DNA from 2 places in the Heyndrickxia sporothermodurans genome. Region 1 is predicted to be linked to the other one. Evidence: predicted binding sites of a transcription regulator. Region 1 holds the regulator's gene; the other holds the start of a gene.
What was found. The regulator Rex, encoded in region 1, represses fermentation and respiration genes when NADH is low (regulators of the CRP and FNR family bind a similar motif). The targets are predictions, from matches to a motif close to TTGTGAAATATTTCACAA.

Region 1 (9,808 bases):
TACCCCACCTGCAAGCTTAGCAAGGCGTTCTTGTAATTTTTCACGGTCAAATTCAGAAGTTGTTTCTTCTAATTGAGCACGAATTTGATTTACACGAGCAGAAATGCTTGCAGAATCGCCAGATCCTTCAACGATTGTTGTGTTTTCTTTTGTAACGACAACTTTAGCAGCGCGTCCAAGAGAATCAAGTGTTGCTGATTTAAGATCAAGACCTAAATCTTCAGTGATCACTTGACCACCAGTTAGAACAGCGATATCTTCTAGCATTGCTTTACGACGGTCACCAAATCCAGGTGCTTTAACAGCAACTGCATTAAATGTTCCACGAAGTTTGTTCACAATAAGTGTTGCTTGTGCTTCGCCTTCAACATCCTCAGCAATGATAAGAATTGGTTTACCTTGTTGTACCACTTGTTCAAGAACTGGCAATACTTCTTGAATATTTGTGATCTTTTTATCGGTAATTAAGATATATGGATTTTCAAGAACTGCTTCTAATTTGTCAGTATCTGTAACCATGTATGGAGAAACATAGCCACGATCAAATTGCATACCTTCAACAACATCTAATTCAGTTGTGAAGCCTTTAGATTCTTCGATTGTGATAACACCATCGTTACCAACACGTTCCATTGCTTCAGCAATAAGTGTTCCAACTTCTTCATCGGCAGCAGAGATGGCAGCAACTTGTGCAATGGACTCTTTGCCTTCGATTGGTTTAGAAATTGCTTTAAGTTCTTCAACAGCTGTTTGAACAGCCTTTTCGATTCCTTTACGGATTCCAACAGGGTTTGCACCGGCTGTTACGTTTTTCAAGCCTTCACGAATCATTGCTTGAGCAAGTACAGTTGCAGTTGTTGTACCGTCCCCGGCAACATCATTTGTTTTGCTTGCAACTTCAGATACAAGTTTAGCACCCATGTTTTCGAATGCATCTTCAAGTTCAATTTCTTTAGCAATCGTTACACCGTCATTAGTAATAAGTGGTGAACCAAATTTTTTCTCAAGAACCACGTTACGTCCTTTAGGTCCAAGTGTTACTTTTACAGCATCTGCTAATTTATCAACTCCGCGAAGCATTGCACGGCGTGCATCTTCACTGAATTTAATTTCTTTTGCCATTTGAAATTACCTCCTCGATCTTCTTTAATGATGTATTTATTTTCGAAAATGGTAAATAACTATTGTACAATAGCTAAAATGTCTGAATCACGAAGAATTAAATATTCGTTACCTTGGTATTTCACTTCTGTACCAGCATATTTAGAGAAGATGATGCGATCGCCTTCAGATACTTCCAGAGCAACACGCTCACCGCTATCTAAAACACGACCAGTACCTACAGCTACTACCTTACCTTCTTGCGGTTTTTCCTTTGCAGAATCAGGAAGAACGATACCGCTTGCAGTTTTTTCCTCTGCTTCTACTAGTTCAATTACGACGCGATCTCCAAGTGGTTTTAACAAGTGAAACAACCTCCTCAATAATTTTATGTAATTTTAAATTATTAGCACTCACTACTCTTGAGTGCTAACACAATTATTATAATAAATAATTCAATTCCATTTTGCAAGTCTTTACAGTTAACTTTTTTGAAAAAACTCCTTCAATCAGTTTGAATATCCTAAAATTAAGACTTCGCGCAATATTCAAGTCTATGTCCAATTATTATTTCTATTCATAACTGGAGGTTATTTTTACATATAATAGATTGAAGGATAAAAAATGTACTGCACACTTAATATTTGAACCTCTATTTATTCAATAGTAGAATGGATTATGAGCTAACAAGAAAGGAAAAATATTGTGAAAAAAGAATATGTATATATTTTAATTACTTATATTGCGATGCAACTATCCGTTTATGTTGGTCAACCCATTGTTTATATTATTGGTGTGAAAGGATTTCATACTTCGGAAAGTTATATGAAAATGATGACGCCCGTTTATTGGATTGTAATCAGTTTCATTTCCGCGTTAATTATTGTTTTGTTGATTTTGCGAAAATCTGAACGAAAATATCAATTAGAAAGAAGTACACCGCTTTCAGTCGGAAAGTCGATCACCTGGGCAATCGGAGGGATTTTTCTAGCATTTATTGCTCAAGCGCTTGCATCAATCATTGAGCAAATGATTGGCATTAAACCTGGATCAGAAAACACTCAGCGAATCGTAAGCCTAATCGAAACTTTTCCGATTGTCGTTGTTGTAAGTTCAATTATTGGCCCAATTTTAGAGGAAATTGTATTTAGAAAGATTATTTTCGGAACACTTCATAAATATTTATCCTTTTTTTCTTCGGCACTTATCAGTTCCATCATTTTTGGACTTGCACATATGGAGTTTGTCCATCTATTACTGTATTCTGCCATGGGATTCACATTTGCCTTTTTATATAAAAAGACAAATCGCATTTTAGTGCCAATAAGCGCACACGTAATAATGAACACAATCGTTGTTATTGCTCAGCTATTGAACCGCGAAGAAATTCAAAAAATTATCGAGAAACAAAGCTTTATTGGAGGACTTTTCTCATGAGACCACTACAATCCGGCATAATCTATTGCCTTCTTGGCACCCTGTTTACTTATTTTGCCGTTAAACAAGTTAATCTTCACGGTTGGTCTTTTTTAGCTTACATGCTCGTCTTTTTAGCAACGATTGATTATGGGTCAGGCTTTCGATTAATCACTTTGCATTTTCGCCTAAAAAGCCATCAAAAAAAATAAAACCTCCCAATTGGAAGGTTTTATTTTTTTTCACTTTCGCTTTGCAGCGCATATTTTAATTCCGCTGCTTTCGCTTTTCGATAACCGACTTTCGAAACCAATATACTAATTTCGTATAAAATCATTAGCGGTACACCGACGACAATTTGTGACATTACGTCAGGCGGTGTGATAAAAGCAGCAAGGACGAGTAGAAAGAAATATGCGTACTTTCTAATCTTCGCCAAAAACATTGGTGTAATGATTCCTAATCGCGTTAAGAACATGATAACGATTGGTAATTCAAACAGTATCCCAAATGGGAAGGTAATTTGAAACAAAAACGAAAAATATTCATTAATACCGATGACCGGATTAATATCCATTTGTGATGATAGCTTCATCATGAACCGTAAGATTAACGGAAACAATATAAAATAAGCGAATGCTAGTCCAGCTAAAAAGAGAACAAGAGCTATGGGAATATAACTTAATGTTATTTTCCGTTCTTTTTCATATAAACCGGGACTAATAAATGCCCAAAGTTGATAAAGAATTACAGGTAAAATAATCACTATGGCCAAATACAAAGTAACTTCCATAAAAACTTTAAAAGGATCTGTTAGCCGAAACGCATTCATTGTCACCTCTTTTGCATAATCGGAATGCTGGAGATAACGAATGATTGGTTGTGAAAGAAAAAAACTTACAATTACAGCCAAGATAAAGAAAACGACTATCACAAACAGTCGCTTCCTTAGCTCGGATATATGTTCAAAAATCGTCATGTCTTTTTGACTCATATGAATTCATCCTAACATTTTACTTAACGTTGTCTTTATCCGTTTTTGGCTTATCGTCTTCTTCATCCGCCAAGCCCTTAGTCGCATTTTTAAATTCTTTTAATGTATCCCCGGCAGCTCTGCCCAATTGGGGTAATTTCTTTGGTCCGAAAACTAGTAAGGCAACAATCACAATGAGAATAATACTTCCAATTCCTGGTCCCATCTGTGCCCACCTCCTCATATTTACATGATAATACAAATTAGATGTTTAATCCATTATCTATTTATTAGTCTTGTGAAATTTCCGTGTCATTTGGATAGTGCTTTAAAAAATAAACTAATGATTGCAACTCTACTGCTAAGTCAATATGATGCACACGTATAGATGAAGGTACATTTAGTCTAGCCGGTGTAAAGTTTAATATACCTTTTACGTTTGTTTTCGCCAGCTGATCAGTAACCCGTTGTGCAACTTCTGCGGGAATCGTAAGAATAATAACACTGATATCTTCACTGATTAATCGTGCCTCCAGCTCATCCAAACTATAAATAGGTACATCTCCAATTTTTTTACCGACTTTATTTGGATCAACATCAAAAGCGATTTCGATTTTTGTATTATTGTTTTTCATGAAATTATAATTTAAAAATGCTGTTCCTAAATTTCCCACACCGATTAGAGCTACTTTTGTTAATTCATCTTGATCTAATGTTTTACGAAAAAATGATAACAAATAATTAACATTGTATCCGTAACCCTTTTTCCCCAATGCCCCGAAGTATGAAAAATCTCTGCGAATCGTGGCGGAGTCGACTTTTACAGCTTCACTTAACTCAGCTGAAGATACACGCTGTTTACCGGAGTTATGTAAATTCCTCAAAAATCGATAATAGAGTGGTAATCGCTTTGCTGTCGCTTGAGGTATTTTAATTAATTCTTCATTCATACTATAGGTCCCCCATATAAATCTAACTAAAAAAACGTTGGCCTCAAGGGAAATATCTATTCCCTCAGATAATCAGTACTTGAAACACCGCCTGTTTTTTCTATCAAAAACGTTGGTCCAATAACCATTCCTTTATCAATGGCTTTACACATATCATAAACGGTTAAAGCGGTTACAGATGCAGCAGTTAATGCTTCCATTTCAACACCGGTGTTTCCCTTTGTTTTTACACTTGAAATAATGTTTAGCATATACATATTTGGATCTTTTTGTTCCCAACTAAATTCAATATTTACTCCATTAATTGGAATAGGATGACACATCGGAATAAGATCCCATGCTTTTTTTGCAGCCATAACACCTGCAACTTGTGCAACTGCAAGAACATCCCCTTTTTTCATTTTATTATTACGGATTAAATGATAAATTTCATTGCTTAATTGTACACTCGATTGTGCAATCGCCGTGCGGACAGTGTCAGGTTTAGTACTCACATCAACCATCTTCGCTCTTCCCTGCTCATTAAAATGAGTAAGCTTTGACATCGAAAACACCCCTCAATTTATCATACACTATTTTTCTTTCCGTGTCCTATTTAGAAATAGTGAATCATTGCCCAAACCCTCATGAATACGGTACACTACCAATATAGATGAGGTGAAATAAATATGATTTTATTACAAGTTCAACAACTAACAAAACATTTTGGTGCTGAACTTATTTTATCAAATATAAAATTAGAAATTCAGACGAGAGATCGTATTGCATTAGTTGGGAGAAACGGTGCCGGAAAGTCCACGTTATTAAAAATTATTTCTGGACAAATGTCATTAGACTCCGGGGATATTGTCAAACCAAAGGATGTTTCCATCGGTTATCTTGCACAAAATACTGGATTGAAATCTAGTTTATCCATTTGGGATGAAATGTTAACTGTATTTCAAGATTTGCGGCAAATGGAGAATCAAATAAGAGATGTAGAACAAAAAATTGCAGACCCGTATTACTATGAAAAACCGGATCTTTACAACAAAATCTTAGCTGAATATGATCAATTACAGATTCGTTTTAAAGATTTAGGTGGTTATCAGTATGAATCCGATATCCGTTCAGTCCTTCACGGCCTGCGATTCAGTGATTTTGATTATGGAACAATGATTGAAACATTAAGCGGCGGCCAAAAAACCCGCTTAGCATTAGCTAAATTACTTTTAACTAAACCAGACATTTTAATTTTGGACGAACCTACGAACCATTTGGATATTGACACCCTTTCATGGCTGGAACAGTATTTACAAGCCTATAACGGTGCCATACTTATCGTCTCGCATGATCGATATTTCTTAGACAAAGTCGTTACCCAAGTGTATGAATTATCAAGACACGCTATTCAGAAATATTATGGGAATTACAGCCAATATTTGACGCAAAAGGCTGAACAATATGAACGTGATTTCAAACAATATGAGAAACAACAAGAAGAAATTGCCAAACTACAAGATTTTATTCAACGAAATTTAGCAAGAGCTTCCACAACAAAACGTGCACAAAGTCGAAGAAAACAGCTTGAAAAATTGACAATAATGGACAGGCCGTTAGGTGACGAAAAATCAGCTACTTTCGCATTTCAAATTGAGAAGCAAAGCGGTAATGAAGTGTTAAATATTGTGGACGGTTCTATTGGATATAATCACCATATTATCGCAAAAAATATCTTTTTATCAATAAAAAAAGGTGACAGTATTGCACTTGTAGGACCAAATGGAGTCGGTAAATCAACCTTACTTAAAACAATTATTAAAAAGTTGGACCTTCATAACGGAAACATCAATTACGGTTCAAATGTGACGATTGGTTATTATGATCAAGAACAAGCCGACCTCTCATCGAACAAAACGGTTTTAAATGAACTATGGGATGATTATCCTTTGAAAGATGAAAAAGAAATACGTACAGTATTAGGAAATTTTCTATTTTCGGGTGATGATGTTCTTAAAATTGTCTCAAGTTTAAGTGGCGGAGAAAAAGCAAGACTTGCTTTATCCAAGCTTTTACTGCAAAAAGCAAATTTTCTTATTTTAGATGAACCGACAAACCATTTGGACCTCGATAGTAAAGAAGTATTGGAAAATGCTTTAATTGATTACCCCGGTACGATTCTATTCGTCTCCCATGATCGTTACTTTATCAACAGGCTGGCAACAAAGGTGATAGAGCTAGGGAAAGATGGAACAAAGGAATATCTCGGAGATTACGATTATTATGTTGAAAAACAGCAAGAAATGCAGGAATTAAAAAAACTGGAACATTCAAAACTTGAAACTACTACGGATACACAGAATCCTGCAAAACAATCGTATCAACAAGACAAAGAGGCAAAAAAACTGGAACGGCAACGTAAACGTCGAATTGAGGAAATCGAGGGATACATTGACGAATTAGAGAGTAAATTAGAAAATAACGAAGCATTACTATGTAAGCCTGAAATCTACCAAGACCATGAAAAAGTTCTTGAATTAAATAAGGAAATCACTGATTTCAAACAACAACTTGAAAAATTGATGGAAGAGTGGACAGAACTTGCAGAAGGTTAATTGATGCCGCATACTTTAAGACAAAAATACCAGATACTCTGGTATTTTTTTAGTCCACAAAACTATCCACAGATTTTTTTCTCCCCATATAGTATAAAAGTATTATTATTTGTGCATTTCTAGCCTTATCAACAGATTTATACACATTATCCACAGAAATCATAATTTTTCAACAATATTTTATACACACCAACATAGTTTCATTAACATTTTATCCACAAGCTGTGCACAACAACAGTTGTTCGTATTTTTTATTCACATGTGGATAGTTTTATGACAATAAAAAAGAAGCATGTCACCCACATGCTTCTAAAAATGCTCTATATCTAAACTAGGATTTGCGTTTAAGGAATATTCACTTCGCTTCCCTTTTTCAAACAAAATACTTCCTGCTGCTGCAATCATCGCTGCATTGTCAGTACATAAATGTAATGGCGGAATAAGTAACTCAATTCCATCAATCTTGGCAAATTCCTTCTCAAGTCTTTCTCTAAGCCCTTTATTAGCCGCAACTCCGCCTGATAATAATACTTGTTTTACATTAAACTCTTTAGCAGCCTTAATCGTCTTAGTTACTAATACATCAATGACACTCTCTTGAAAACTCGCGGCCATATTTTTCGGGTCAATGGACATACCTTTTTGTTCTGCGTTATGCAATGTGTTAATTACGGCCGACTTTAAACCGCTAAAACTAAAATCATAAGAATCTTCTTCCAACCATGCCCTTGGTAAATCGATCGTTGGTGTTCCCTCGTTTGCAAGTCGGTCGATATGTGGACCTCCAGGATAAGGAAGATTAAGTGTTCTAGCTACTTTATCATATGCTTCTCCAGCTGCATCATCTCTTGTTTCACCGATTACTTCAAATTCCCCGTGCTTCTTCATCAATACTAATTCCGTATGTCCTCCAGAGACGACCAATGATAACAGTGGAAATGCCATTTCTTTCATTAATCGGTTAGCATATATATGACCAGCTATATGATGCACACCTACTAAGGGAATATTTCTCGCAAAGGAAATTGCTTTTGCCGCATTCACCCCAACCAATAAAGCCCCGACTAAACCAGGACCCTCTGTTACTGCAATGGCATCAATATCATCAAATGTAACATCTGCCTTAATCAAAGCCTCTTCGATAACGACAGTTATTTGTTCCACATGGTGTCTTGATGCTAACTCAGGCACAACTCCTCCAAATCTTTTATGGCTTTCGATTTGTGAAGCAACGATATTAGAAAGTATTTCCGTCCCATTTCTAATAACAGCTGCAGCTGTTTCATCACAGCTTGTTTCAATTCCTAAAACAATTAAATCCTTATTCATTATAAATTCACCCACATGACTAAGGCATCCTCTTGGTTATCAGTGTAGTAATTTTTCCTGATTCCACCCTCAAAGAAACCTAATTTCTTATATAACGATTGAGCAATTATATTGCTTACTCTAACTTCTAGAGTCATTGATTTTGCTCCTTGTTGAATTGAATAATCCATGATACTGCTTAATAATAACTCACCTAGTTTTTGGCCACGATATTCAGGTAATATAGCAATATTTGTAATATGTGCCTCATCCACTACAAGCCATACCCCACAATAACCGATAATTTTTTCTTGATCTACAATAACGAAATACCTTGCAAAGTGATTTTTTACAAATTCATTATAGAATGCTTCCCGTGACCAAGGTAATGAAAATGATTGAATTTCTACATTCATGATTCCATCTAAATCAGCTATCGTTGCTTCTCTTAATTGATAATTCATCATTCTTTACTTCTACCCTTTTGAGATTCTAACCATTTTGCTTCCGCTTCAACCAATCGAATATAATTGGGCACAAATGTATGGATATCTTCGCCAGGTAAACCCTTTCCTAAAAATGCCAGTTCACTAGGTCGTGGATTATTTTCTGATGGACTTGCAAAAACTGCTTTATCACCTAAAGTATTAATGATAGCTTCTTTATGTAAATCAATATCATTTCCTACAAAAATAATTGATTTTTCCAGTTGCTTTAACTTTTCTACCCATTCAACCGTTAAAATATTGCAATCATTTAATTCTGTTATTAATGTTTCATTTTCAAAACGATATAATCCTGTATAAATCTGCCCCCTTCTTGCATCAAAAAGAGGACAAATAAACCCAGGAAAATGTCTCCCTATTCCGGCCATTATGGCCAAACTAGAAATTCCTACTAGTGGAATGTTTAAACTCCACGCCATTGTTTTTGCTATACTTACCCCAATTCGAACTCCAGTGTAGGAACCGGGACCTTTAGCCACAACAATTTTTTCAAGATCCATAGGGGCGATGTCACAATCCTTCATCAATTGCTGAATGGCAGGCATTACCCGAATACTATGGTTTTTCTTTAAATTAGTAATATATTCACCGATCACTTTTTCATTATCTAATAGTGCTATTCCTAATGCATAATTAGATGTATCTATAGCAAGCACTTTCATGAAAATAACTCCTCACACAATAATTCGTACCGTTTTCCTACAGGTTTCAATTCAAATTTCCGTTCTACATCACCTAATCGATATATCGAAATCGATAAGTATTCGGTTGGTAACTGATCCTCAATTACGTGAGCCCACTCAACAATCGTTACACCATCACCTTCAAAATATTCATCAAATCCTAAATCCTCATTGGAATCTTGTAAACGGTAGACATCCATATGATATAATGGTAAATTCCCTTGATATTCTTTAATAATTGTAAAGGTGGGACTACTTACATTTCGTCGAATTCCTA
Region 2 (14,394 bases), on a different contig from region 1:
ATTCACAAACAGTGGTCAAGGATTCCACGATGCAAGCTGGCGGAAAAACTGGTCAAAAAAAGCTTATCTCAATGATGGATCAGGTGGATGTGTAAACACACCTCCAAACATTATGAAAGCTGTGTATGATAATCTCAGTACGTATGATCCAGTTGTTATTTATTGAGAAAAGCTCAAATGTCATTTTGAGAAGCGTGATGTGATCACTTACACACCTATATGCGGAAAATTGGAGTAAATCTGAAGCTGAAAAAGCGAAGTATCAGCAAATAATAAAACAAATTGAACTGAATGGTACAAATTTGAAATAGATATTCGTCTTTATAATGGAAAAAGACCGGGCAAATTCGCCCGGTCCTTTTTATTTAAGAGAATGTCCGAAGGTTTTTAGCGCCTCTTTAATTTAATCAATTCTTCTGTATCAGATTCTTCAAGTTCCAATTTATCCCCTTGGAGATACTTCACAGTGAACGTAAGTGTTTCCACACTATCTTCTTTCCGTTCGCCATCTTGATAAAACTCTATGTCATTTGTAAGTTTTAAGATTTTTGCTTCTGAATCATACTCCCAATGTCCTTTAACATAATCCGTTTTCTTAGGATACGTGTCATCCATATATTGCTCAAAAATACCGTCTGGATGAATAATGAGAGCTACATTGAATCCATTTTCTGCATCCTCCCCCCAAGTACCGGCTATTTCTTTGCTATCCTTCGATATGTTTGGTGTCTCTGGCTTACTTTCCTTTTTCGTTTCAGAGGATTCAATCTGTTTATCCGTTTTTTTCACTGTTGCATCCCCACAGCCCCCTAATAACATTAACGGAATTGCAAAGCATAATAATTTTTTCTTATTCATGGTCCCCTATTCCTCCTATGTATTTATTTACCATAATTCTTTTATCCTACCATTCTCATTTTTAAGCGTCAATGAATCTTCTTTTCTAGAAAATGTTGTTACCCTTAGGATAATTAGAAACCTTCTACTGTTCAAAAATCCCTACTGGTATAAAAAATTGCCATAAAAGGACAAGAAGAAAAACAATGGCGAACAGCTTATTTAAAGCAAACGGAAGGCCGGACAGCACCTTCTGTCCATGGTAGTTAATTCCTGAAAATAAAATCGTCATATATTTATAGAAAAAATCCAAAATACTTTTGCATTCATTATGAACATTTGACTGATACAATATCATCACTGCCTTTTGAACGAAAATCGAGAAAAATGCAAAAATACAGTTAGCGATTAATATAATGGACACATAACTGCTTGGGATCGAAATATTGATGCCAAGAAAAGGTAGTGCAATTAAGGTGCAGACGAAAAGTGCTAAAATCATAGCGATAAATTCATTTTTCGTCCATTTTCTTTTTGTTTTGTTCTGATTATTCGCCTCATTAGTTTTCGGACTAAAACAGGCCAAAATAGATAGGAGAATGATTAAAAATTCAAATCCTAAAATAAAGATAATGACGGTTACGGATCCATCGCTTCCCCATTGTTTATAGTTAACAAATAATAAAAGGATCATGAAGCATAAGACCAAATTACTTTGTAAAAAGAAGCGAAATCCATTTTTTGTTTTAAACATCTTCTTTTCTACTCCCTCTTATTTACTAAAAAAATTCTTTTATCGTTTCATCTATCTTATCAAAGTATTCTTTATTGTTTATTGCAGCGAAATAAATCTCCCCATCATTAACCTTTTCATAATCGATATGCCATATAAACTCATCACTAGGAAGAAGGAAAGCGATTTGGTCAATTTCATTCTCGTCCCTAACATAATTGGATTCAATAAAAGAGATATTATCCAATTCTTGTTTATTTCTTCTGAAATCCTTTAGAAAAATTCTTAGTTCTTTATCTAAAGCTTCATCCTCGATCATTGCCTCGATAACTTCCTTTTCAATAGTATGAAGCTCATCAAACATTTCATCGGATACTTGTATAGGTCTAAGGTTATCCACATCCTTTTCCTTATTTGTTTGTACTTCAAAATATTCACAAAGCAATTCATAATATCCCAGTTTGTTTTCATGAAATGAAAATGTATGTTCATTTTTTTCTACATGCTGGATCATCGAATTTCCCCCATCAAGATAATGAATAAACAATACTCGATCCTGATTCACGCAACGGATTTTTCTACGAGAATGTACGAGTAAATGCAATAAATTTTCTAATCCAGCCGTAATTTTAGTTTCCCTTTCTTCATCCCAGTACCCTTTTTGTTTCAATAACCATTCCGACTCGCTAACAAATCTTTCAAATTCCTTATCATTATTAATTAATTTATTTTCATTTAAAATTTGACTAGCAATATGGTCATGCCCGCATAAAGCCAATGCTGAAACTAATTCATTTGTGGTTAATTTTATTTCAGAAGCCATTTCTTCCTCTCCTTCATATAGTTTGATTATCTAAAGTAGCTTGAAATAAATTTCTTTGCCCCAGATAACTTTTTAGATATTTTATTGGTTGTTTCTTTAATTAAGTCATTTGTATCTTCAATACGTCTTTCTACCCAGCGGCCGACAGATTCTCCCCATTCTTTGACTTTATCTTCAGCAAACCATGAGCCGATGATCCCTGACCCAGCTCCCACTGCTCCACCAATAATTGTACCCACTCCGGGACAGATCATAGTTCCAATTACTGCCCCTCCTGTAGTAAGTCCAGCAACTCCTGCATCTAAACCAACTCCTGCAACAAATCTGCCTGTTTTCTCAAAACCTGATTTATATTTATTTTCATCACTAAAAAATTCACTCGTATTCATTGTTAATGAAATTGTTATACCAGCCACAGGTATACGCTTTGCAAATGCACTTAATTTGGTCGCATCAGTAAATTGGGAAGTTGTTCTTCCGACATTGACCTTCATTTTATAATTGTTAAGCATGCTTTTATCAAATACGACCGAGTTAGTATACTGACGTAATATTCTTCCAAAATAAATGCGTTTTGTATTAGGTGCCAAACCAACGATTTCCTTCAGAACTCCTCCTGGTGCTTTGCTATATTTTGAAAGATAACGCTTTAAAGGAGAAGAAGAGTTTGGATCTGCTTTCTTCAAAATACTATATATCCGTTCGGCTAATTTCGATTCAAATTTTCCATTTGCCGCTTTCCTCCATTTTGAAGAGACGACCACCTTAAAGATTCCTTTTCCCTTCTTTTCTAATTTCAATGCTCCAGATGACAGCACACCAATGGCAAGAGCACCTTTCACAACATCTAAAGCACCCGTCCCTTTGCCAAGGGTATCCATCCAACTTGCAATATCTCCGATAAATGTTGAATTTCCTTGTTCTACAGACAATTCGATCGCACTATCAACCATTTCCTTTATTGCATCTGTATTTAAGAAGTAGTCTTCTATCATACGGATTTCTTTTTTACTTAAAAAGATTCCGCTCTTTGACCATACTTTCATTTTCCCTATAAGTTAATGAATGTTTGTTAAATCTTTTCCGGGATCCTCTAGTTTTACTGTACTACTTTGATCAAGTTGATTTATATCTTCTATCGTTTTTCGAATTTGTCGCTTAGCACTTGAAATATGTGCATCAAAATTTATTGTTTTAATTGGAATAGCAGCTACTAAATCATTCACTTTATACAAATCTTCATTAATACTTTTTACGATATCATGAGTTTCCTTCTCTACCTTAGTGATACCATTCATAACATCATGATGAATAAATTCCTCTTTAATAAAACCATCTTCTGTTTCATAATGTTTTACTACGTTTTTGATATTCTTTAATTCTTGAACATAATTCTCTAAGAATTGGTTAAATAATAGAATTATAGGAAAATGTAGCACGTTATAGTAATCCTTAATTGCATTACCCCCCTCGCCTTTTAAAGCATCATCTAAATTAATGACCTTTTCCATTGCATCGTGAATGGCGAGAATTTGTCTTTTCTCTTCTTTCTTTTTGTTAATCAATTGATCAATTCCATTGTTGATCTCGGAAACTTTTAACACTCTCATTGTGCCTTCTCCTTATGTATACTCCGAGCCAGATTTTGATCTAATTTAATGTATGATTCAATACTCGACCAAGCATCATTATTCGTTTTTATTAAAAACGTTTTAAAACTTTTGATTGTTTCATAATATTGTTCTTCAATCTCTTCCATTTTTTTGATGAAATCAAGTTTGGACTCTGAGAATTCAACTTTTGGATTAGTAGTATCCAACTCATTTGTTTTTTCCTTTAAATTTTGAAAAACAGGTTCAACTTCACTCTTTATGACTTTTATCTCCGGCATAAACATAGACTCCTTCCTACATATTATTGATTCTAGAAATTTCCCTTTGTTTCACGCTTATCGAATCCAAAAGACTTTCATTTTTATCTTTCAATTTTTTTATTTTTTTATCAATTTCATTTAAAAGTTCCCCAACTTGTTGATTAGCAATATACGTACTACTTTGGGCAATACTATCTCGAATATTTGAATGCTCTTTTGCATGTTTCCCAGCCCAAGAAGTTGAAAAAAACTCTGGCTTAAATACATTTTTTTATTATTGATTAAATCTTCTCTCAGGTTTTCAATGCTCATTTTTGCTTTCCGTAATCGTTTTATTTTCTCTTCATTCTCTTGGATAGCTGTTGAAAATCTAGAAATATCCTGATTCAAAATCATAATAGTTATCATATTTATATTATTCACTCAACCACCACCAAAGTAATTTCGTATTTTATCTTTTTTAAAACATGCGGACTAGAAACCATAAGACGCAAGGCTGATCCGCTAAAGAATTCTTTTGTTTAAAGTCGGATTATACTGTTACTATTATCATAATTTACCAAATCCCACATCAATAAAAATATGAATAAATTACTGAAATCAGGACTTATTTACTGTTATTAGAGTCAATATCCCTCATATAGTAATAGGATATTAGTCATACTAAAATGAAAGAGTTTTTTATAATTGGATTATGTGTTATTAACACCAAGTACTTCACGGTTCTCATTTAATTTGTTATTTTTAGAATTGAGTTAAACAAGATAAATTTAGTGGAGGAAATTAAAAAATGGGACCTAAAGAACTTGGCAAGAGAATCAAACAAATGAGAACAAAGAAAAAACTTACACAAGCTGCTCTTGCTGAATTAGTAGGGATTACAAAAAGTCATATTTCAAAAATTGAAAATGGTGTTGCTACACCTAGTTTGGTGACACTCTCAAAAATTGCTGAAACATTGGATTCCCCAATGTCCTGGTTTGTTATTCAGGAAGAGCATGAGGGATTATCCATTGTAAGAAAAAGTGATAGGAAAGAAAACGTCGCTAAAAATGAGATTGGCTACGACTATGAGTTATTAGCAAATAAAAACTTTATGAGTAATATTAATCCAACGATTGTTACTGTTTTACAGGGAGCAGAAGAAGTTGAACCTTATATCCATAATAGTGACGAGTTTATATATGTTCTTACTGGGGCCATCAAACTAATTTATGATGGGGTAACATATAATTTAGTTGAGGGTGATTCAGCTTATTTTTCCGGAAGAAAACCGCATATATTTATCAGTAATAGTCAAGAGGTTTCAAAAGTATTAACCATTTATGTTGAAGAATAGGCAAGACTTATAAATCGTTTTAAATATATCATCAAAAATACTACCTGAAAAGGACTCCACTTTACAAAATATTTATACTATTATAAATTATATATATCATTATTCAACAAAGTTGAATTATAGGAAACTATTTTCAATCAAAGGGGGCCATATGATGGTTATTTCAAGAGTAAAGGGTTTCTATCAATTATCTGTAGACGAAAGAGTAGATCTTATTACTAAAGGAATAGGTTTAACAGAGGATGAAATAAATGTATTGTCTAATGGTATGACGTTAGATTTAGCTGATGCTATGGTTGAGAATGTAATTGGACAAATTGGTATTCCGTTAGGGGTTGCTGCCAATTTTAAAATAAACGGTAAAGATGTATTCATTCCGATGGCTACGGAGGAACCTTCAGTCATTGCGGCAGCAAGTAATGCCGCTAGGGCAGCATATGATTTAGGTGGTATTCACACAGCAACTTCCGGAACAATCATGCGCGGACAGATTCAAGTATTAGATATTTGTGATCCATATGCAGCAAGAGCAAGGGTATTTGAGAACAAAGAAGAAATTATTGAACAATGTAATTTAAAAGATCCAACCTTGGTGAGCTTAGGGGGCGGAGTAAAGGATATTGAGGTACATCTAGTAAACACTGTTAAGGAAACAATGCTAGTTATCCATTTAATAGTGGATACAAAGGATGCGATGGGCGCAAATGCAGTAAATACAATGGCGGAATCTGTTTCTTCATTAATTGAAAAAATTACCGGGGGCAGAGTTGTTTTACGTATTATAACGAATTTAGCTGATAAACGAGTCGTTAGAGCTCGAGGAGTTTTTTCATCAGAAATGTTGGGAGGAGAAGAAATTGTAAAAAATATTGTAAGCGCTTTTGAATTTGCCGATGCAGATCCTTATCGCGCTGCAACACATAATAAAGGTGTGATGAACGGGATTACCTCCGTAGTTCTAGCTACCGGAAATGATACACGTGCTGTAGAGGCGGGGGCACACGCATATGCTTCTAGAACTGGAAGATACCGTTCCCTTACAACTTGGGAGGTAAATAATGAAGGCAATTTAGTAGGAACATTAGAAGTCCCAATGGCGGTTGGAATTATTGGAGGTGCAACAAAAACACACCCAGTCGCACAAGTTGCATTGAAAATTATGGGTGTAAAGACAGCAGAAGAATTAGCTGGAATGATTGCAGCAGTTGGATTAGTAGAGAATGTAGCTAGTTTACGAGCACTATCTGCAGAAGGGATACAAACAGGTCATATGCGCTTACATGCGAAAAATTTAGCTGTAATGGCTGGAGCTAAAGGAGATCTTATTGAAAAAGTGGTTCAAAAGGCGGTAGAAGAAAGAGATTTTCGTTATGACCGAATTTTAGAAATTACTAATTCACTGTAACGGGGGGCTAAGTATGTTAAATCCCAAAAAGAATGTTATCGATCATGAAAAAGATATCGTTGTACAAGAGAAAGGGCAGTTTATTGAGATTTTAGGGGATACGACTTCTAGTAAACAGCTTATTGTTGCAATTTTGATGAGTGTCGTTGTTAGTTTAGGGGGATATAAGTTAGGTCAATATATCTTTCCAAAAATAGCGAGTCCCCAAATGGTAAATTCATATTCTTTGTTGTTAGGAATTGCTGGTACTGTGATAGTTTTATTTTTAAATGCCGTTCTTTTTAAGCCAAAAAGAATATTGGTTGAAGACGAAATCTCAAATAGCACAATGGAAGATGTATTTAAAGATTTACAGCTTGATATTGATGAAGAGTTAAGACTAATCGATGCCGATCCGATAACAAAAAGAGAATTGAATGAGCTTGGGGTACTAGCAAATTTTGAGAATATGAGGAGAGTGAATAAAAAGTGAGTATTTATTTAATCGCATTGTTATTTGCTCTCTTAGGCGCTTTCATTTTTACCATTATCGGTTTAATTTCAGGCACTGATGAAACCGCTATCATGGTGCCGATTACACTATTAATCATACTTTTAGGTGCACCCCCGGAAGGAGTCTTCGCATTCTTTATGGCAGCTGTACTTTCAAAGCATCTTACTCATGCTGTTCCAACGGCACTTATGGGGATCCCGGGAGATACGACCGCTGTTCCGTTAATTGATCATGCAACAACACTAAGACGTATGGGGATGCCTCATATCGCCTTACGGAAAATGATCTCAGGTGGGATTATTGGTGCTTTTATTGCATTACCTACGGCGGTTTTGCTGGGACAATTTTTAGGGCAATTTGCAGACTTCTTTAAAGCATCATCCGGACTGATATTTACAATTGCGGCTTTTTTAATTGCTTATTTTTCAAAAGGGAAATGGGCTAGTGTACTAATTATTATTCCTTTTGCCTTTTTTATTAAATCGTTAGATACTTTAAGCTTCTCTATATTGGATAAACATTTATCCATTACTTTCTTTCTAGGAATTGCTATAGGACCAATGTTTAGTAATATATTAGTGGCAGCTTCTCCCGCCGCTCGAAATGCAATTGTAAGAAATAAACCAAATGAATACAATCTAGCACCAGAGACGAAGTCATGGAAGGGTTATTTCCCGAATCCATTTAAGATACTAACCGGACGTCAAACGACTTTCACTTCTATTACAACGTTTATATCTTCATTAACATTTGTATTCAGCCCGGTCGGAATGACTTCATTAATGGGTGAAATTGTTGGATCACGTACAAAAGGGGCTTATAAAAAATCAACTACGAGTTTAACAGTTATGAATGGTGTGACAGAGTCTACTTATCTTGCAGAAGCAATTATTCCACTTATTGCTTTCGGTATCCCATTAAGCCCAGTAGCACTAGGCCCGGCATCGGCCTTGTTTAATGCTCCACCGGTATATTCAGTGGAGCCAATTAATAACTTGCACACATATTTATCAACGTGGGATTTCTTTATTTTTGGTTTTATTGGTATTGTCATAGCTTCATTGATTGCTTATCCATTTTCAATGAATTATGCCCGAAAGGCGTCCGTTTTAGTTTTAAAATTTGTTAGTCAAGAGGCCATTGTAGCCATGTTCATAGGTTTAGCTTGTTTACTTGCTTATAATGAGGCAGAATTCCTTGGGATTATCTTAACATTTACCGTTGCAACCGTAGGCGGGTTATTAAACCGCATCTTAGGTGTAGGTGCGGGTGTACAATTTATGGTATTTTACGCGTCAAGCTGGATCATGCTTCAATTATTCGGATTCTAACTAGAATAAGGATGTGCAATGAAATTTCTACTAAATTATCGCGGTTTTAGCTTGTACTGCTTATGGGCAGAATAGGTGTAATCTCTCTCGTAAAGATTCACGGAGTTCTTGCGGCATTTCCTCGACCTCGATATCTCCACCGAGGAAAAGTAGCCAATTTGTTATTTCGGTCAATTCATCTGAATTATTAACATTGATAAAAGTCTTTAGAATGGCTGTCGTTTGGTAAGGATTCGTATAGGAAATTGAAACTTTTAATGGATGGTATTTTTTGAACTGGGCAATCGCTTTGGGACCAAGTTCAAGGACAAGGTTAATTACTTCTTCCTGCTTACGTAGTTTTTCTAAAATCTTTTTCTTACTTAACTTTTTTTTCGTATGGTATGGTTCTACATTGGTGAGATTGTCGACAGGGATAGTCCGCCTCTTTTCATCCTTTAAGTCGAAGCCATCAATCAACCAAAGACTTTTTTCACGATAAAGATGCAAGAGATAAATTGAATAAGACTTTATTATCTTCTCTTCTTCAATGGTAATCAATAAATAGCTATCTAAAAGAAGGATTTCGATAAGTTTTTCTAACATCGGATGTGGCAGGTCTGACAGATCGAGTAGGTCCGGATTATTGGGATTGGTCCCTTCGAAAAGCAAGAGTTGATTTAACAGAACAAGTTCATCTTGCTGGTTTTCTGAGATAAGACCAAGTAATTTTTCAGCTAATGATTGACGGCTCTTTAGATAAGGGAGTTGTAGATTTCTCGTGGCCATGAAAGCAATAAAAAGTGCTTTAATCTCATTATCGGTAAAGCGAACAGTTGGCAGGACTGAGTTATTCATGACAAAATAACCACCATCCCTGCCCACTTCAGCAACAAGTGGCATCCCCATGGCTTCAATTTCTCTGATATCTCTAGTAGCTGTCGAACGAGAGATGTTAAATTCCCGCATGATTTCAGTAATGGTAAAGCGAGAGCGGTTGTTGATATACCGCATAATGGTATTAATCCGTTCAACTTTTTTCATAAGGGCTCCTAAACAGTGTCACTTTTTGACATGATTTAAGGTTATCATATACTTAGCAAGTGAAGAACACAAGTCTTTTAACTACTTTTAGAAAAGGAAGGTTATGAACATGGCAAATTATACTTTAGAAGAAAAAGACAGCTTTACCGTTCTAGGAATTGGAACTGAGCTTAAGAGCCATTACACGGACTTTGCGGGCATAAACAAGGAAAAGTCGGACTTTTGGGAAGCGATCAGCCAAGATGGAAGGCTTGACGCATTAAAAGCCATTGCTACAAATGATTACATTTTTGCCGTTAATGAAGCAGTGAATAACAAAATGATGTATTATGCTGGTGTCATGACAGATGCATCGATACCAGAAGCAACTAGACTTATTCAATTCCCAAAAGGGGAATACCTTGTTGTAAAGGGAGAAGGGAAGACAAGCGAAGAATTGAGTAATACGCTTACTGGCATTGCCTTTGGGCAGGCATTACCAGAAGCAAAGGATGTTGCCTATGTTGGCGGGCCAAATACAACGGTTGAGATGGGGCAACGAAACGGCTTAGTCTTTGGTGAAATGTGGATTCCTATTGTTAGGAAATAAGAGATTGAAGGAAAGTTTAAGTTTGCAAGGCAGAAGGCTAAATTAGCTGGAACTATTCGAGGCCCGTATTTAAAGGAGACTATTAAAAGTAACAGCACCTCTTCATTGAATTAGAGGTGCTGTTACTTTTTTGCAAAAACGCTAATCAAAATAATTAAATTATAACGATTTTCTTAAATTACTGGTTTCATCGTTTCTTTTAGGACGGAAACGGAATGATTAAATTGTTCTTTTTCCTTTCCACTCAGCTCAATCTCAACTATTTCTCGAATGCCGGCACGGTTAATGACAGCGGGTACTCCAATAAATACATCATTTTGACCATATTCTCCGTCTAGATAAGCAGATACTGTCAAAATGCTGTTTTCATTATTAAGGATTGCTTTTGTAATCCGCACGAGAGACATTCCTATTCCATAGTATGTCGCCCCTTTTCTTTCAATGATCTGATAAGCTGCATCACGGACATTTACAAAAATGTCATCTAAACATTCTTTTTTCAAATCTCCCTTCCGTTCTAAAACAGAATCAAGATGTTCAATTCCAATCATTGCATGACTCCAAACAGGAAGTTCTGTATCTCCATGTTCACCGATGATGGCTGCATGAACATTCCTTGTATCTACGTTAAAATACTTCCCTAGTGCAGATCTTAGACGTGCAGAGTCTAATACTGTCCCAGATCCTATTACACGTTCTTTTGGCAGACCAGATTCTTTCCAAGTTACATAAGTTAAAATATCCACCGGGTTTGTTGCAACTAAGAATATTCCATTAAATCCACTTTCCATAATACCTTTTACAATTTGTTTAAATATTTTAGTGTTTTTTTCCACTAATTCCAAACGGGTTTCTCCTGGTCTTTGGGCCAGTCCAGCAGTAATGACCACCAAGTCTGCGTTCGCACAATCTTGATAAGAACCACTCCATACACGTATAGGTGATGGCGCGAAAGGCATTCCATGATTAAGATCCATCGCTTCCCCTTCTGACTTTGCTTCATTGACATCAATTAAAACTAGTTCCTCAGCAACTCCTTGATTAATGAGAGAATAGGCATAACTACAACCTACAGCACCTGTTCCAACTAATACAATACGATTTACTTTTTCTTTATTCATGGTAATAGATCTCCCTTCTGATTCTAAAGATTAAAAGATTATCCAGCTATCCAACATCGCTGGCTTTTTATAAATAAATAGGGCAATATTCCCGCTATAAATAAACTGAGGAGTCTTGCGATATATCCTTTTAATTTAAACACCGTCAGCATAACTATAATAACTAGCTAACTAATTTGTGAAATGTTTCACAATAGGATATAAAAAAATATATCTTTCAAGACAAATTTACATTATTACTTTTCTGATAACACCGTTAGTATACCATAAGTTTTGTGAAAAATTTCACAAAATTTACGAACAAAATATGAATATTATTTTTAAAAGCGGACATTCTCCGAGACTTTAAATCTCGTATTTTTATAGGTAAAATTATTGATAACTAATGCCTTTTAACATCCCAATGTAACCGTAAAATCAAAAAGCCGTGGATGATTAGCGAATAGTAACGATAAGGAGATGATTTTTATGAAAAGGATTCCAGTTACAATGGTAAGAAAGGATTTGTTAGATATCCCTCAATATTCGCTTCCAGCCGGATTTCGTATAAGGTTATTTGAAAAAGGCGACGAACATAATTGGACTCGTGTTGAAACAAGTGTAGATGAATTTAAAAACGAACAAGCTGCACTAGAGCACTTTAACAAAGAATTCGGGCCACATTTGGACGAAATGTCACGAAGATGTGTTTTTATTGAGAATGGAGATGGAGAAGTGATTGGTACCACCACAGCATGGTATGGCGACTTACATGGCGATGGAGAAGTATCCGGCAGAATTCATTGGGTAGGTATTGTTCCAGAATATCAAGGGAAGAAACTTTCAAAACCATTACTTAGTGCTGCTATGAATATTTTGGCCAATAATCATTCAAAATGCTATCTTACATCGCAAACGACAAGTTACCAAGCAATCAATATGTACTTAAATTATGGGTTTGAACCTTTACTTACCAAACCAAGCTGTCATGAAGCCTGGTCCTTGTTAGAAGATAATTTAAACCGAAAAATACTAAAATAACATTTAAAGTAGAAGTCCAAGAACATCTTGGCGGTACGTTGGTGGGGAAGTGTTTGCACTCATCGGATTATACTTACTTCTATTCAAACGAAGTGAAAAACTTTCAATCTATGAAAACACGATTGTTTTGACTTTAAAAGGGCAAGAACTATTGATTCCAAAAGAGCAGATTAGCCAAATCGAATATCAGAAACTAAAAGTTAGAAGAAGTCCTGTCGTGAATTATTATCCAGTACTCATATTAAACGATCAAAAAAAGTGTTAATTAATAAGGCATTTAATTCAATGGTCAATCAAGATTTCAAGAAAGTTATCGAGTCATACCTTTGAATATCACGATTCTAAAAAGGTGCCCCAAAAGTATAGAATTTGGGGCACCTACTATTTTTCAAAACTTATTATCTAAACTTGCAAACACTTTGTGAACTTCGTTATATAGATGTTTCCAACTTTCGGATGTGCTTGCAATTTCACTTAAACTATTCATGTAAAGCTTAATAATAAACTTTCCAAGCTTACTGCTGGGAGTGGTCTCAAGCGTATTCATGATCTGCTGCAATCTTTCATTCATAACCTTGACAGTTTCCACTTCAAATTCATCATTAGTATAATCATATGTGGCATGTTCATACGCATCTTTAAGATCAAAAGGTGCAGTTAATATATAAACAATGGAAGAAACAATTGGTTCAACAAATTGTGGCTCGCTTTCCATGATTTCCGGTGAAACTTGGTTTAACACAACAGTTTCTAAGTTGTTGATTACTTCTGACATTTAATTTGCACCCCAATTATATTATTTTTGAACTATGTATTCTAGATAAAAAAAGCACGTATGGTAAAAAGAAAATGCATTAGCATCCTTCAAATTTCATCATGATTATACAAAAAACTAAGCAACTTTTATACTATTTAAAAAAAATAATTTTCCAGCTGGGTTCTGGTTCTGCTGCTTAAGGAAAAAAGCACAGGTTTTTATAATGGGTGAATGCATTATCATTTACTTATGGTACTGTTCAGACAGATATCAATAAATGAATTAAAAACGTTTAACTGTTTTTTCTCTTTTCTGTAAAGTAACTGACGATGAAAGTTTAAAGCTGTATCATTCAAAGGAACGGTTTTTAAAAACTGATCATTTTCCTCTACTGCAAATAAAGGTAAGAAACCAATTCCCCAATGGTTTTTTATCGCTTTTTTAATGGTTTCCACACTGCTAAGTTCCATGGATATATCATGAGAGATACTTTCTCCATTTAATTTTTCAAGTAAAAAAGCCCGATAAGTACATCCTTTTTCTGTTAGAATGAATGATTCATCCGTTAGATCTTTTATTTCTAGCTCACGTCTATTAGCAAATTTATGATCATGTGGAACAACAATACCCATAGGCTGTTTCTCTAAAAGAAGGTTTTCAACTTCAGGGATATAATAGGGAAAATCTAAAATAAGTCCAAAATCAATCTCCTTTTCTTTAATCATTTGTATAATATTTCTCTCATTGCTTGGAATAATTCGTATATGTACATCAGGATATAACTTCTTAAATTTGTCCAATATTTCAGGAAGAAAATAAAGAGCTACGGTCTCAATTGAACCTATGGTAAGGGTTTTAATTTCCTGATCTCCTATCGCAGAATGTGAATCCTGATATAAGGATAATATTTTTACAGCGTAATCATAAAGTAATTCCCCAGATGAAGTCGCCTTCATCTGTTTCCCTTTTCTTTCAAATAAACGAACTCCCCCATATAATTCTTCGAGTTTCTGAATATGATTGGTCACACTAGATTGAGCATAGTCTAAA

Region 2: a site for Rex is predicted at 11,744-11,761, ahead of B5V89_RS14200 (L-lactate dehydrogenase). Genes of this name have one in related genera too.

The regions. Positions count from the first base shown of each region.
Region 1 is NZ_NAZB01000039.1:13,849-23,656, forward strand. Features, by position in the region: gene groL (chaperonin GroEL) at 1-1,122, opposite strand, end outside; gene groES (co-chaperone GroES) at 1,182-1,466, opposite strand; gene B5V89_RS15265 (CPBP family intramembrane glutamic endopeptidase) at 1,807-2,538, shown strand; gene B5V89_RS15270 (YdiK family protein) at 2,535-2,729, shown strand; gene tatC (twin-arginine translocase subunit TatC) at 2,750-3,511, opposite strand; gene B5V89_RS15280 (twin-arginine translocase TatA/TatE family subunit) at 3,531-3,716, opposite strand; gene B5V89_RS15285 (redox-sensing transcriptional repressor Rex) at 3,781-4,440, opposite strand; gene moaC (cyclic pyranopterin monophosphate synthase MoaC) at 4,497-4,985, opposite strand; gene B5V89_RS15295 (ABC-F family ATP-binding cassette domain-containing protein) at 5,109-7,034, shown strand; gene tsaD (tRNA (adenosine(37)-N6)-threonylcarbamoyltransferase complex transferase subunit TsaD) at 7,344-8,363, opposite strand; gene rimI (ribosomal protein S18-alanine N-acetyltransferase) at 8,363-8,806, opposite strand; gene tsaB (tRNA (adenosine(37)-N6)-threonylcarbamoyltransferase complex dimerization subunit type 1 TsaB) at 8,806-9,510, opposite strand; gene tsaE (tRNA (adenosine(37)-N6)-threonylcarbamoyltransferase complex ATPase subunit type 1 TsaE) at 9,507-9,808, opposite strand, start outside.
Region 2 is NZ_NAZB01000032.1:62,382-76,775, reverse strand. Features, by position in the region: gene B5V89_RS14275 (L,D-transpeptidase family protein) at 1-166, shown strand, start outside; gene B5V89_RS14270 (DUF3994 domain-containing protein) at 388-858, opposite strand; gene B5V89_RS14265 (hypothetical protein) at 983-1,591, opposite strand; gene B5V89_RS14260 (hypothetical protein) at 1,617-2,393, opposite strand; gene B5V89_RS14255 (hypothetical protein) at 2,420-3,439, opposite strand; gene B5V89_RS14250 (LXG domain-containing protein) at 3,452-4,003, opposite strand; gene B5V89_RS14245 (YwqI/YxiC family protein) at 4,000-4,284, opposite strand; gene B5V89_RS20740 (hypothetical protein) at 4,301-4,468, opposite strand; gene B5V89_RS20130 (hypothetical protein) at 4,405-4,689, opposite strand; gene B5V89_RS14235 (helix-turn-helix domain-containing protein) at 5,057-5,605, shown strand; gene B5V89_RS14230 (hydroxymethylglutaryl-CoA reductase, degradative) at 5,760-7,010, shown strand; gene B5V89_RS14225 (hypothetical protein) at 7,024-7,482, shown strand; gene B5V89_RS14220 (tripartite tricarboxylate transporter permease) at 7,479-8,834, shown strand; gene B5V89_RS14215 (helix-turn-helix transcriptional regulator) at 8,895-9,857, opposite strand; gene B5V89_RS14210 (GyrI-like domain-containing protein) at 9,967-10,446, shown strand; gene B5V89_RS14200 (L-lactate dehydrogenase) at 10,620-11,567, opposite strand; gene B5V89_RS14195 (GNAT family N-acetyltransferase) at 12,036-12,587, shown strand; gene B5V89_RS20325 (hypothetical protein) at 12,637-12,852, shown strand; gene B5V89_RS14185 (hypothetical protein) at 12,976-13,362, opposite strand; gene B5V89_RS14180 (LysR family transcriptional regulator) at 13,584-14,394, opposite strand, start outside.